DNA from 2 places in the Actinomadura sp. NPDC048032 genome. Region 2 is predicted to be linked to the other one. Evidence: riboswitches for the same ligand, from Rfam matches in the RefSeq annotation. Region 2 holds a riboswitch; the other holds the start of a gene.
What was found. A riboswitch is a leader RNA that binds a small molecule or an ion and turns the genes downstream of it on or off. The one in region 2 is predicted to bind cobalamin.

Region 1: another riboswitch for cobalamin. It lies ahead of AB0C69_RS35845 (ribonucleoside-diphosphate reductase subunit alpha); the one in region 2 lies ahead of cobN (cobaltochelatase subunit CobN).

Annotation. Positions count from the first base shown of each region.
Region 1 is NZ_JBEZJP010000446.1:553-6,618, forward strand. Features, by position in the region: partial or broken gene AB0C69_RS35845 (ribonucleoside-diphosphate reductase subunit alpha) at 1-1,348, opposite strand, end outside; cobalamin riboswitch at 1,506-1,649, opposite strand; gene AB0C69_RS35850 (MFS transporter) at 1,809-2,438, shown strand; gene AB0C69_RS35855 (YcnI family protein) at 2,515-3,222, shown strand; gene AB0C69_RS35860 (copper resistance CopC family protein) at 3,219-3,782, shown strand; gene AB0C69_RS35865 (antibiotic biosynthesis monooxygenase) at 3,853-4,620, shown strand; gene AB0C69_RS35870 (GNAT family N-acetyltransferase) at 4,668-5,366, shown strand; gene AB0C69_RS35875 (GNAT family N-acetyltransferase) at 5,512-6,048, shown strand.
Region 2 is NZ_JBEZJP010000320.1:854-9,532, reverse strand. Features, by position in the region: gene AB0C69_RS30820 (precorrin-2 C(20)-methyltransferase) at 1-1,234, opposite strand, end outside; gene AB0C69_RS30815 (precorrin-8X methylmutase) at 1,234-1,854, opposite strand; gene AB0C69_RS30810 (precorrin-3B synthase) at 1,851-2,945, opposite strand; cobalamin riboswitch at 3,017-3,140, shown strand; gene cobN (cobaltochelatase subunit CobN) at 3,194-6,790, shown strand; gene AB0C69_RS30800 (cobyrinate a,c-diamide synthase) at 6,745-8,076, opposite strand; gene cobO (cob(I)yrinic acid a,c-diamide adenosyltransferase) at 8,073-8,675, opposite strand; partial or broken gene AB0C69_RS30790 (VWA domain-containing protein) at 8,677-8,679, opposite strand, start outside.

The DNA.
Region 1 (6,066 bases), on a different contig from region 2:
AGACGGCGGCCTCGCGGTCGCCCGTCACCTCCAGGATCTCCGTGCAGAGGTTCGACAGGTGGACGACCTTGCCGGGCTCGGCGGTCTGGTTGCAGGCGCGGTTGGCGGCGTCCTTGAACGTCATCCAGCCGTTGCCCGTCTCCGCGAGCGTCCGCATCATGCGCCCGTACAGCTTGCGGGCCGGGACCTGCCGGACGAACCGCCCCTCCCGCTCCGCCGCCCGGTAGGCCGCGTCGAACTCGTCGCCCCACAGGTCGACCAGCTCGGGGACCTCCTTCGGGTCGAACAGCGACCACGTCGCGTCGGCCTCGACGCGGCGCATGAACTCGTCCGGGATCCAGTTGGCCAGGTTGAGGTTGTGGGTGCGGCGGGCGTCCTCGCCGGTGTTGTCGCGCAGCTCCAGGAACTCCTCGACGTCGGCGTGCCACGGCTCCAGGTAGACGCACGCCGCGCCCTTGCGGCGGCCGCCCTGGTTGACGGCGGCGACGGACGAGTCGAGCGTGCGCAGCCACGGGACGATCCCGTTGGAGTGCCCGTTGGTGCCCCGGATCAGCGAGCCCCGCGACCGCACCCGCGTCCAGGAGACGCCGATGCCGCCCGCGTACTTGCTGAGCCGCGCGACCTGCCCGTACCGGTCGTAGATGGACTCCAGCTCGTCGCGCGGCGAGTCGAGCAGGAAGCACGACGAGAGCTGCGGGCGGCGGGCCCCGGAGTTGAACAGCGTGGGCGAGCTGGGCAGGTACGACAGGGTGCTGAGCAGCGCGTACAGCTCGGCGGCCTCCTCGACCGCCGCCATGTCACCGGTGGGGAGCCGGCCCCCCACACCCCCCGGCCCGACTTCGCCGGGAACGACGAGCCCGCACGCCACCCGGAGGAGGAAGTGCTGCGGGCGCTCCAGGACGAGCCGCGACCTCGGGTGCCTGAGCAGGTACCGGTCATAGACCGTCCGGAGCCCGAAGTACTCGAAGCGGTCGTCGGCGCCGTCGTCGACGAGGGCGTCCAGCGCGGCGGACCCGGCGGCGACGAAGGCGGCCAGGTCGTCCGCCAGGAGTCCCTCGCGGTGCGCGGCGGCGACCGACTCGGCGAACGTCCGGACGCCGGCGGCCGCGGCCTCCTCCCGGATCCGGACGCCGAGCAGCCGCGCGGCCACCCTGGAGTACCCGGGCTCGGCGGGGATGAGCGCGGCGGCCTCCCCGATCGCGAGGTCCCGCAGGGCCGCCGCGTCCAGCCCGTCCGCGGACCGGACCGCGGCCAGCACCCGCCCGGCCTCGGCGCCCGGCACCCCCTCGCAGGCCGCCTCGACCTCGGCGGCGATCTCCGCGGGCGGCGCGGCCAGAACCTGTGTCACGTGCATCTCCCCTCGCATGCCGCCTCGCGGAGGCATGCGAACGGCGCGCGGCGGCAGGCCGCGCTCCGTCCCCGGCCCACCCGCGAGGCCTGGACGTGTCGATCCGGGACGGACCCGGACCCCCGATGAGGCCGGTCTCCCGGCCTCGCGTGCGGGCAGGTCTTCGGACTCGCGGGCGCCGCCTCTGCCGAGGCGTCCTACTGGCCGTCGCTTCCCGGGCCGCCAGGCCCAGTGCTCGATGACGGCGGTCGTTCCCGCTCACCGCTGCGGGGCAGTCCCGGATTCCCACCGGGTTCCCTCTCACGCCGCCCCCGCCGCGAACGGCGGGGGCGGACCAGCACGGGACTGAACCCTACATCTAGTCGACGATCAACGCACAACCCCAAGATGTTGGGCGTGGCGGCGGATGTCCGGGGGCGGCTGGGCAGAGCGCGCAGGGGATGGGACGATGGGGGCCGTCATGAGCCCCCATGCGCCGCAGCCGCTGTTCCGGCCCGCGCGCGCGGTGGTGTTCGCCACCGTGTGCGCGACGCTGGCGACCCTCGGGCACGCCCTGGCGGGCGGCGCGGCGGTGCCGGCCTGGGCGGCGCTCACGGGCTTCGGCGCCGTCCTCGGCGTGACGCTGGTGCTGGCGGGCCACGAGCGCTCGCTCGCGACGATCCTGGGCGGGCTCCTCGGCGGCCAGTTCGCCCTGCACACGCTGTTCACGGCGGCCACCGCGCCCCACCACGCGCCCGCGGCGCACGCCACTATGACGGGCGCCGCGGAACCCGTCGCGGTCCCCGCCGCCCACGGCGGGAACGGCCTGGCGATGACGCTCGCGCACTGCACGGCCGCGCTGGTGGCCGCGTGGTGGCTGCGGCGCGGCGAGCGGGCCGCGTGGTCGCTCGCCCGGCGGGTCGCCGCCCTCGCCGACCGCCCGATCCGGCTGCTGCTGGCCCTGCTCGCCGTGGAGCCGGCCGAGCCTCCGGCCCGCCCCCTCCGGACGGCGCCCGCGGCGGCCGCCGTCACGGCCACCGGGCGCGTCCTGCGGCACCAGGTCGTCCGGCGGGGTCCCCCTCCGCGTTCGAGGGCGCTCGCTCACTCCTGAGCCGGAGCGCCGTACGTCACCGGACGCCGACTCGCGGCGCCCGGACATTCCCGTACGTCTCGAACGGAGTTCCGCAATGCCCTTCCTTCCGCACGCCCGGCGCGCCGGCGCCGTCGCGTCCCTCGCCGCCCTGTCCGTGATCGGCCTGGCCGCGGCGGCGTCCGCGCACGTCAGCGTCAACCCCAGAACCGCCGAGCAGGGCTCGTACACCAAGGTCTCGTTCCGGGTGCCGAACGAGCGCGACGACGCCTCGACCACCAAGCTCGTGGTGAGCCTGCCGGCCGACCACCCGCTGTCGTCGGTGTCGGTCCGGCCGCTGCCCGGCTGGACGGTGAAGGTCGAGAAGTCCAAGCTGCCGACGCCGGTGAAGACCGAGGGCGGCGAGCTGACCGAGGCCGTCACGAAGATCACCTGGAGCGGCGGCAGGATCGAGCCCGGCCGGTTCGAGGAGTTCGACGTCTCGATGGGGCCGCTGCCCACCGACACCGACCAGCTCGTGTTCAAGGCCGACCAGACCTACTCCGGCGGAGAGGTCGTCAAGTGGGAGGAGCCCCCCGCCGAGGGGGCGAACGAGCCGGAGCACCCCTCGCCGGTGCTGAAGCTCCTCCCCAAGGGCTCGGCGGCCACGGCCGGCCTGACCGCGCAGGTGAAGCCCGCCGCCGCATCGTCCGCGTCGTCCGGCGACGGAACGGCCCGGCTGCTCGGCGGCATCGGCATCGCCGTCGGCGTGGCCGGCGTCGCGGTCGGCGCCTACGGCGTGACCCGGGCGCGGAGCCGGGCATGACCCGGGCGGCGCTGCGCGGGGCCGCCGGGGCGGCGGTGCTCGCGGCGATCCTGACGGCGCTCACGGCGATCCTGGCGGCGACCGCGGTCCCGGCGTCGGCGCACACCGCGCTGACGTCGGCGAGTCCCGAGAAGGACGCGACGGTCGCGGCCCCGTCCCAGATCGTCCTGACGTACGGCGATCCGGTACGGCTGCCGCGCGTGGTCGTGACCGACGGGTCGGGCAGGCAGTACCAGACCGGGCCCGCGCGGGCGGTCGACAACAAGGTCACCCAGGCCGTCGGCCGCACGCCGCCCGACGGGAAGTACACCGTGGGCTGGCGCGTCGTCGCCTCGGACGGCCATCCGGTCGAGGGCGCCTACACGTTCACCGTGCGGGGCTCGTCCGGGGCCGCCCGGCCGCCCTTCCCCTCGCCGGTCCGGAAGACCATCGTCTCCACAGACGACACCGACGATCAGGGGGGCTCGTCGGGCTGGCTCTGGATCGGTCTGGCCGCCCTGGTCCTCGCGGCGGCGGCGGGCGCCGTCGCCTGGTTCCGCCGCTCACCCCGCCAGGATTGATCGTTTCGCTTCCGGTCGGATGATTACAGGATTACAGTGATAATCCGACCGGAAGCAGCCTGGGGGCGCCATGATCGTCGAGTACATCCGCTACCGCATCGACCCGCAGGACGCGGAGGACTTCGAGGCCGCCTACGCGCGGGCCTCCGTCCCCCTCGCCGCAGCCCCCGAGTGCGTGGACTACGAGCTGTCCAGGTGCGTCGACGAGCCGTCGTCCTACATCCTGCGCATCGGCTGGACGTCGGCCGACGGCCACATGCGAGGCTTCCGGGGCGGCGAGCACTTCCCCGCGTTCTTCGCCGAGATCAAGCCGTACGTCCAGCGGATCGAGGAGATGCGGCACTACGAGCGGACGGCGGTGCGCGGCGCCGGCTCGTCCGTCCCGACCATGTACGACTGGGCGGGCGGGAGCGCGGCGCTGGAGCGGCTCACCGAGCACTTCTACACGAACGTCCTCAAGGACGACCTGCTGCGCCCGCTCTTCGAGCACATGGCGCCCGACCACCCGAAGTGGGTCGCGGCGTGGCTCGGCGAGGTCTTCCGCGGGCCGGAGCGCTACGGCCGCGAGCGCGGCGGCTACGCCGCCATGGTGCGCCATCACCTCGGCAAGTCCATCACCGAGGCGCAGCGGCGCCGCTGGGTCTCGCTCCTCATGGACGCGGCGGACGAGGTCGGCCTCCCGGACGACCCGGAGTTCCGCGCCGCGTTCGCGTCCTACATCGAGTGGGGCACGCGCATCGCCCTCGCCAACTCCCAGCCGGACGCGAAGCCGCCCCTCGAAGCCCCCATGCCGCACTGGGGCTGGGGCGTCGCACCGCCCTACGTCCCCGCCGACTAGCATCCAGGGCGCCGAATCCCCCGTACGGCCTGGAGAGGTGCTGCACCATGGCGGACCGCGACGACGCCGCGCTCGACGATCCCGTGCGCGAGTCGCTCCGCGGTCACCACGCGCACCTCGCCCGCCGGCTCGGCCGGACCGCCACCTACCCGCCGGAGGTCTCGACCTTCTCCACGGTGTCCGCCGACCCGGACGCCGCGGAGTGGGCCGACCTCGCCCGGCTTCTCGGGCGGGGCGAACTCGCCGACATGTTCAGCAGCCCCGCGACCCCGCCGCCGGACTGGGAGCCGGTCTTCGTCCTGGAAGGCCTCCAGATGGTCTGGTCCGGGAGCGGTGAGACCGGCCCCGGCGCGGCGGACCCCGGCATCGTCGAACTCGGCGCGGACAGCGTGCCCGAGATGCTCGACCTCGTCGCGCGGACCCGGCCCGGACCGTTCTGGCCGCGCACCCGCGAACTCGGCTCCTATCTCGGCGTCCGCGACAACGGCGTGCTGGTGGCCATGGCGGGCGAACGGCTCCGGCCCCGGGGATGGACGGAGATCAGCACCGTCTGCACCGCCCCCGAGGCGCGCGGGCGCGGCCACGCCGCCCGCCTGATACGCGCGCTCGCGACGCGCGTCATGGCCCGGAACGACCACCCGTTCCTGCACGTGGCCGAGGCGAACACCCGGGCGATCGCCCTGTACGAACGACTCGGCTTCGAGACACGGAGGCACGTGACCTTCCGCGGCTTCCGGGTCCCCTGACCGCCGCGGGTAGTACGCTTTGCGGCGTTCCTGCGGCAGGGGAGGTTGATGAATATGGCCCGCGTGGCGCTTCTTCAGCATGCCCTTGTCCGGGCCGCCCGCGACTGAGCGCGGCCCGGTCGTCCAGAACGACCAGGAGCCACACGTGTCCTCTTCCGACCTGACCGCTTCAGGCCTGCCCGACTCCGACCCGGTCCGGCCGGGCCCGGCCGGACCGGATCTCACCACCGGCCGTCTCGTCCTGCGGCCGTGGACGTCCGGCGAGATCGCCGCCGTCCTGTCCGGTGACAGGCTCGCCCACTGGGCGGACGACTTCCCCGCCGAAGGCGACCGGGCCATCGCCGGCTTCGTCGCCGGGAACCCGTCCGCGCTGGGCGAGCACGGCCAGCGCCTGATCATCGAACGCTCCACCGGCCTGGTGGTCGGCGCCGTCGGCCTGTTCTGGCCGCCCGCGGACGGGGCCGTCGAGTTCGGTTACGGCGTCGTCCCGTCCCGGCGGGGCCGCGGGTACGCCACCGAGGCCGCCCGCGCCATCACGGCGTTCGCCCTGACCGCGCCCGGCGTGGACAGGGTCGTCGCGACCGTGGAGCCGTCCAACCCGGCGTCGGTCCGCGTCCTGGAGAAGGCGGGCCTCCGCCTTGCCTGCACCGACGAGACCCTCGCCACCTACAGCACCGCCTGACGGCGGACCGCGCGTGCC
Region 2 (8,679 bases):
GGGCCAGGACCAGGTCGGCCTCGGCGGCGGCCGCGAGCCGCCGCTCCACCACGTCCCACGGCTTGAGGATGTCCGACAGCGACAGGACGCAGAAGTCGTGCCCGAGGGGCGCGCCGGCGCGGGCGGCCACGGCCTGCGCCGCCGTCAGCCCCGGTACGACCCGCACCGGCACGTCCGCGAACTCGTCCTCCGCCGCCGCCTCCAGGACGGCCGTCGCCATCGCGAACACGCCGGGATCGCCGGACGAGACGACGGCCACACGGGCCCCGTCCCGCGCGAGCGCCAGCGCGTGCCGGGCCCGGTCGGCCTCCACCCGGTTGCCGGACCCGTGCCGCCGCTGCCTCGGGTTCGGCGGCACCCGGTCCAGGTAGGGGCCGTAGCCGACGAGGTCGGTCGCGGACGCCAGGACGTCCTGCGCCTCCGGCGTCAGCCACGGCCGGCCCGCCGGCCCGAGCCCGACGACCCACACCCCGCCGGCCCCCTCCGGCCGCGCCGGGGGCGGCGCGGCGAACGAGCGCTCCGCCGGGCTCGTCAGCAGCGCGAGCGCCATGTAGGGCACGTCCGCCGGATCGACGTCGGCGAGCGGGAGGACCCGCTGCCGGTCGGTGGCGGCCCGCTCGACGTACCAGCCGTCGCCGAGCCTCCCCGCGTCCTCGAACGCCTGCCTGACCTTGGGGAACGTCCGGCCGAGCTTGAGAACGGCCGCCGCGTCCGCGCCGCGCAGCCGCTCGGCGAGCTCCTCGCCGGGCAGCGTCCCGGGCAGGACGGTCAGCGTCTCCTCCCGCTCCACCAGCGGCCGCCCCGCCGCCGCGGACGCGGCGCTCAGCGACGTCACGCCCGGCACCACCTCGGCCGGGTAGTGCGGCGCGAGCCGCTTGTGCAGGTGCATGTACGACCCGTAGAACAGGGGGTCGCCCTCGCTCAGCACCACGACCGTCCGCCCCGCGTCGAGGTGCGCGGCGAGGCGGGCGGCGCAGTCGGCGTAGAAGTCCTCCAGCGCCCCCTGGTAGCCGCCGGGATGGTCGGTGGTCTCCGTCGTCACCGGGTAGACGAGCTGCTCCTCGATCCGCCCGTCCCGCAGGTACGGCTCGGCGACGGTCCGGGCGATGCTGCGGCCGTGCCGCGCGCAGTGGAAGGCCACCACGTCGGCCTCGCCGATCAGCCGCGCCGCCTTCACCGTGACCAGCTCGGGGTCGCCGGGCCCGACGCCCACGCCGAACAGCCGTCCCGCCATCACTCCGCCTCACTGGCGATGGCGTTGACCGCCGCCGCCGTCATCGCGCTGCCGCCGCGCCGCCCGCGGACCACCAGATGGTCCAGGCCGCTCGCGGCGAGCGCCTCCTTGGACTCGGCCGCCCCGATGAACCCGACCGGGATCCCGAGGACCGCCGCCGGGCGCGGCGCGCCCTCCTCCACCAGCTCCAGCAGCCGGAACAGCGCGGTCGGCGCGTTGCCGATCGCGACGACCGCGCCGCCGAGCCGGTCGCGCCACAGCTCCAGCGCCGCCGCGCTGCGCGTGGTGCCGAGCCGCCCGGCCAGCTCCAGCACGCCCGGCTCGCCGAGTGTGCACACGACCTCGTTGCCGGCGGGCAGCCGCGCGCGGGTCACGCCGGAGGCGACCATCCGCGCGTCGCACAGCACCGGCGCGCCCGCCACCAGCGCCGCCCGCGCCCGCGCCACGACCCCCGGCGACCAGGCCAGGTCCTCCACCAGATCGGTCATGCCGCAGGCGTGGATCATGCGGACCGCGACCCGCGCCACGTCGTCCGGCAGTCCCGACAGGTCGGCCTCCGCGCGGATCGTCGCGAACGACCGCCGGTAGATCTCGGCGCCGTCCCGGACGTAATCGATCACTGCTGTCCCTCCGCCGTCCTCAGCTCGACCGGGCCGCGGGGCATCCCGCAGCGCCGCTCGCATCCCGTCCAGTGGACGGGGGTCTCGGGCGCGCGGCCCAGGCCGTCCACGAAGCGCCGCGCCTCGCCCTGCACGTCGCCGCGCGACTTCGCGCATCCCGGGCTCCCGGTGCAGGCCGTCACGCCCACCCAGGGCGACGCGGGATCGGTCGCGAACCCCGCCGCCGCGAGCTCCGCCGCCGCGCGGCGCGCCTCGTCCCGCTCCAGGTCGCGCACCACCACGCTGCGCCACGGCGTCACCCGCACCTCGTCCGCGACTCCGGCGAGCGCCTCGGCCTGCGCGCCCGACAGCCGGCCCAGCGGAGGCACGGCCTCCAGCGCGGCGAGCCCGTCCCGCTGCGCGAGGATCCCGGCGTGCGGCGGCGCGGGATCCGGGCGCGGCGGCGTCTCCGCCACGGCCGCGCCCAGCCGCTCGGCGACGAGCCGCGCGCCGTCCGGCACCTCCGCGAGCCGCCAGGCGTCGCCCCTGACCTCCAGGAACGCCTCCGCCGCCGCGAGCAGCGCCGCGACGGGATCGCCGGGGACGGGTCCGAGCCGCGTCCCGACCAGCCGCAGGCCGCCGGGGGTGTGGGCCGCGTCGGCGTCCAGCGCGGCCGTGTCGCCGGTGCCGTCGTCGAGCGCGAACAGGAACCGCCCCGGCAGCCGGGCCAGCTCCGCACGCGCGCAGAGCGCCTCGTCCAGCGCCGTGACCAGCGGATCCGTGGCGAGGGCGCCGCGCGGGCCGCGCCCGCCGAGCGGGGACGCGACGATGTTGCGCACCCGCTCGTGGGTCGCCGACGGAAGCAGCCCGGCGGCCTCCAGCCGGGCCGCGAGCGCTCCGGTGTCGCGGACGCCGCGCACCTGGAGGTTGCCGCGGGACGTGAGTTCGATCACGTCCCGCCCCAGCTCGCGGGCGGCGGCGCCGAGCACCGCGAGCTGCGCGGCGGACACCGCGCCGCCCGGGACGCGGACGCGCGCCAGCGGCCCGTCGGCGGCGTCGTGGGTGCGCAGCGCCCCGGGGCACGCGTCGGGACGGGCTCTGACATTCGGCACGGGGAGGATGTTAACCACAGTTTGCAGGGCGACCGCGCTGCCGTACTCTTCTGCTCAGACGATGGCAATGGGAGGAAGCCGGTGCGAATCCGGCGCGGTCCCGCCACTGTGACCGGGGAGCGAACCCCGCTGTAGGCCACTGTCCGCGAGGACGGGAAGGCCGGGGCGAGCGTCGATCCGGGAGCCAGGAGACTCCTGCCGTCGCGACACCCGCGACCGGGGCGAGGACCCCAGGGGGAGGATGCGCCGTGCCCGAGCACAGCCGCACGGTCCTGTTGCTGTCGACGTCCGACACCGATCTGCTGAGCGCCCGAGCGTCCGGCGCCGCCTACCGGCTCGGCAACCCCGCGCGGCTCACCGCCGCCGACCTGCCCGGGCTGACCGAGGGCGCCGACCTCGTCGTGGTGCGGCTGCTCGGCGGCCGCCGCGCCTGGGAGGACGGTCTCGACGCGCTCCTCGCGGGCCCCCGGCCGGTCGTCGTCCTCGGCGGCGAGCAGGCCCCCGACGCCGAGCTGATGGAGCTGTCCACGGTCAGCGGCGGCGTGTGCGCCGAGGCGCACGCCTACCTCGCGCACGGCGGCCCCGCCAACCTCGCCGAGCTGCACGCGTTCCTCTCCGACACCGTGCTGCTGACGGGGCGCGGCTTCGCGCCGCCGGCCGCGACGCCGACCTGGGGACGGCTCGACCGCGCCGCCCGCGACGGCGGCGGGCCCGTGGTCGGCGTGCTCTACTACCGCGCCCACCACATGGCGGGCAACATCGCGTTCGTGGAGGCGCTCTGCGCCGCCGTTGAGGACGCCGGCGGGCGCGCCATGCCGGTGTTCTGCTCGTCGCTGCGCACCGCCGAGCCCGAGCTGCTGGACACGCTCCGCCAGGCGGACGCGCTGGTGGTGACGGTGCTCGCGGCGGGCGGGTCGCGGCCCGCGACGGCCGGGGCGGGCGGCGACGACGAGGCATGGGACGTGGGCGCGCTCGCCGCGCTGGACGTCCCGATCCTCCAGGGCCTCTGCCTCACCACGAGCCGGTCCGACTGGGAGGGGAGCGACGACGGGCTGTCCCCGCTGGACGCGGCGTCGCAGGTCGCGATCCCCGAGTTCGACGGGCGGATCATCACCGTCCCGTTCTCGTTCAAGGAGGTCGACGAGGACGGGCTCACCGTCTACGCCGCCGACCCCGAGCGGGCGGCCCGGGTCGCCGGGATCGCGGTCCGGCACGGCCGCCTGCGGCACACCCCGGCCGCCGGGCGCCGCCTCGTCGTGATGCTGTCGGCGTACCCGACCAAGCACGCCCGCGTCGGGAACGCCGTCGGTCTCGACACCCCGGCGAGCACCGTCCGGCTGCTCGCCCGGCTCCGCGACGCGGGGTACGACCTGGGCGAGGGCTTCCCCGGCGTCGACGAGCAGGACGGCGACGCGCTCGTCCACGCGCTCATCGCGGCGGGCGGCCAGGACGAGGACTGGCTCACCGAGGAGCAGCTCGCGGGCAACCCCGTCCGCATCTCCGCCGCGTCCTACGAGCGCTGGTACCGCACCCTGCCCGCCGACCTGCGCGAGGGGATGGAGCGGCACTGGGGCCCGCCGCCCGGCGAGCTGTTCGTCCAGGACGGCGACATCGTCCTCGCCGCCCTGCGCGCCGGCAACCTCGTCGTGATGGTGCAGCCGCCGCGCGGCTTCGGGCAGAACCCCATCGCGATCTACCACGACCCCGACCTGCCGCCCAGCCACCACTACCTGGCCGCGTACCGGTGGCTGTCGGACGAGTTCGGCGCGCACGCGATCGTCCACGTCGGCAAGCACGGCAACCTGGAGTGGCTGCCCGGCAAGGCGGCGGGGATGTCGGCGTCGTGCGGCACCGACGCGGCGCTCGGCGACGTCCCGCTGGTCTACCCGTTCCTCGTCAACGACCCCGGCGAGGGCACGCAGGCCAAGCGCCGCGCGCACGCCGTCCTCGTCGACCACATGGTCCCGCCGATGGCCCGCGCCGAGACCTACGGCGACATCGCCCGCCTCGAACAGCTCCTGGACGAGCACGCGACGATCGCCGCGATGGACCCGGCGAAGCTGCCCGCGATCCGCGCCCAGATCTGGACCCTCATCCAGGCCGCCAAGCTCGACCACGACCTCGGCCTTGACGACCGCCCGCACGACACCGAGTTCGACGACTTCCTCCTGCACGTCGACGGCTGGCTGTGCGAGGTGAAGGACGCGCAGATCCGCGACGGCCTGCACGTCCTCGGCCAGGCGCCCGCCGGCCCGGTCCGCGTCGACCTGGTGCTGGCCATGCTCCGCGCCCGCCAGATGTGGTCGGGGCGCGAGACGCTGCCCGGCCTGCGGGAGGCGCTCGGGCTCAGCGAGGCCGGCGGCGAGGCGCTCGCCGACGTGGACGCCGCCGAGGCCGCCGCCCGCGCCCTCGTGCAGGCCATGGAGGACGCCGGCTGGGCCGTGGGCGCGGCGCGCGAGGCCGCCCGGGACGTTCCGGCGGAGCGCCGCGAGGCGGTGACGCGGGTCCTGGAGTTCGCCGCCGCCGAGATCGTCCCGCGCCTGGCCCGGACGACCGACGAGCTCGACCACGTCCTGCACGCCCTGGACGGCGGCTACGTCCCGGCGGGCCCGAGCGGGTCGCCGCTGCGCGGCCTCGTCAACGTCCTGCCGACCGGCCGCAACTTCTACTCGGTCGACCCGCGCGCCGTCCCGAGCCGCCTCGCCTGGGAGACCGGGCAGGCGATGGCGGACTCGCTCCTGGAGCGCTACCGCGCCGACCACGGGGAGTGGCCGCGCTCGGTCGGGCTGTCGGTGTGGGGGACGAGCGCGATGCGCACGGCGGGCGACGACGTCGCCGAGGTCCTCGCGCTGCTCGGCGTCCGCCCGGCCTGGGACGAGGCGTCCCGCCGCGTCACGGCGCTGGAGCCGGTCCCGCTCGCCGAGCTCGGCCGGCCGCGCATCGACGTGACCGTCCGCATCAGCGGCTTCTTCCGGGACGCGTTCCCGCACGTCGTCGCCATGCTGGACGACGCCGTCCGGCTCGTCGCCGGGCTGGACGAGCCCGACGCCGACAACCACGTCCGCGCCCACGTGCGGGCCGACCGGGAGCGGCACGGCGACGAGCGGCGCGCCACGATGCGCGTGTTCGGGTCCGCGCCCGGCGCGTACGGGGCCGGGCTGCTGCCGCTCATCGACAGCCGCAACTGGCGCGACGACGCCGACCTCGCCGAGGTGTACGCGGTGTGGGGCGGCCACGCCTACGGCCGCGACCTCGACGGGGTGCCCGCCCGCGCCGACATGGAGAGCGCCTACCGGCGCATCGCCGTCGCCGCCAAGAACGTCGACACCCGCGAGCACGACATCGCCGACTCCGACGACTACTTCCAGTACCACGGCGGCATGATCGCCACCGTCCGCGCGCTGACCGGCAGGGCGCCGGAGGCCTACGTCGGCGACAGCACCCGCCCGGACGCCGTGCGCACCCGCACCCTCTCGGAGGAAACCGCGCGGATCTTCCGGGCCCGCGTCGTGAACCCGCAGTGGCTCGCCGCCATGCGCCGGCACGGCTACAAGGGCGCGTTCGAGCTGGCCGCGACCGTGGACTACCTGTTCGGCTACGACGCCACCACGGGTGTCATGGCCGACTGGATGTACGACAGGCTCACCGCCGCCTACGTCCTGGACGAGGAGAACCGCGCGTTCATGGCGCAGTCGAACCCGTGGGCGCTGCACGGCATCGCCGAGCGGCTGCTGGAGGCGGCCGAGCGCGGCATGTGGGAGCACCCCGACCCGGCGGTCCTCCAGGGCCTCCAGGAGGTCTACCTCAAGACGGAGGGCGACCTGGAGGACGACACCAGCCGCTGAGCCGCCTCCGGCGACCCCGCCCAGTGCAGGTGCAGGTAGGAGGCGGTGATCCGGTCGTCGCCGTACCCGTCGCGGCCGTCGCGCCACCGGAACAGCGGCTCGGCGCCGGTGTCCAGCGCGGTCCGGTGGAACTCGTGGCCGCGGAACCGCTCGCCCGGACGGGTCAGCGGCGACTCGGCCACCGCGACCGCCTCCCGGTAGCCGAGCGCCAGCCGGGACGTCATCCGCGCGCGGCCCGGCACCCGCCCGCACATCGCCCGGCCGTCGAGTTCCTCGCACAGGTAGAGGAGCCCGGCGCACTCGGCGGCGATCGGGCCGCGGAACGCCGCGACCTCGGCGAGCATCGGCGCGTTGGCGGCCAGCTCGGCGGCGTGGACCTCGGGGAAGCCGCCGCCGACGACGAGCGCGCCCGCCCCGTCCGGCAGGGCCTCGTCCCGCAGCGGGTCGAAGACGGCCACGTCGGCGCCCGCCGCGCGCAGCAGCTCCACGTGCTCGGCGTAGGAGAAGGTGAACGCCGCCCCGCCCGCGACCGCGACGACCGGCCCGCCCTCGACCGGGACGACCTGCTCGGACGGGTCCCACGCGGGCCCCGGCAGCGGGGGAGCGGCGGCCGCCAGGCGGAGCAGGGCGTCCAGGTCGCAGGAGCGCTCCACGAGCGCGCCGAGCCGCTCCACCGCGCCGACGGCCTCCGCGCCCCGCTCGGCCGCCGGGACCAGCCCGAGGTGCCGGGACGGGGTCACGACCGCGTCGTCCCGCCGGATCGCGCCGAGCACCGGCACGCCCGTCGCCTCCAGCGCGCCGCGGCACAGCTCCTCGTGCCGCTCCGAGCCGACCCGGTTGAGCACGACGCCGCCGATCCGCACGCCCGGCTCGAACGTCGCGAAACCGTGCACGAGCGCCGCCACCGACCGGCTCTGCCGCGCGGCGTCCACGACCAGCACCACCGGCGCCGCGAGCAGTCGCGCGACGTGCGCCGTGGAGGCGAACCCGGTGTCGCCCTTCCCGTCGAACAGGCCCATCACGCCCTCGACCACCGCCACGTCGCAGCCCGCGGCGCCGTGCAGGAACAGCGGCGCGATCCGCTCCTCGCCCGCGAGCCACGGGTCCAGGTTGCGGCCGGGCCGCCCCGCCGCCAGCGCGTGGTAGCCGGGGTCGATGTAGTCGGGGCCGACCTTGTGCGGCGACACGGCGAGGCCGCGCGCCCGCAGCGCCGCGATCAGACCGGTCGCCACGGTCGTCTTGCCGCTGCCGGACGCCGGCGCGGCGACGACCAGCCGGGGGATCACCACTCGATGCCCCGCTGCCCCTTCTGCCCGGCGTCCATCGGATGCCGGACCTTGCCCATCTCCGTCACCAGGTCGGCGGCCTCGACCAGCCGGCCGGGCGCGTCCCGCCCGGTGACGACGACGTGCTGGGTGCCGGGACGCGCGGCGAGGGCCTCGACCACGTCGTCCAGGTCGAGCCAGCCCCACTTGAGCGGATAGGTGAACTCGTCGAGCACATAGAAACGGTACGTCTCGGCGGCCAGGTCCCGCTTGATCTGCGCCCAGCCCTCGCGGGCGTCGGCCGCGTGGTCCTCCTCGCTGCCGGGGCGCTGGATCCACGACCAGCCCTCGCCCATCTTGTGCCAGGCGACCGGGCCGCCCTCGCCGCTCTCGCCGAGCACGCGCAGCGCCCGCTCCTCGCCGATCCGCCACTTGGCCGACTTCACGAACTGGAACACCCCGACCGGCCAGCCCTGGTTCCAGGCCCGCAGCGCCATCCCGAACGCCGCCGTCGACTTCCCCTTCCCGGGACCGGTGTGGACGATCAGCAGGGGCCGGTTGCGGCGCTGCCGGGTGGTGAGACCGTCGTCGGGGACGGACACGGGCTTTCCCTGGGGCATCTCA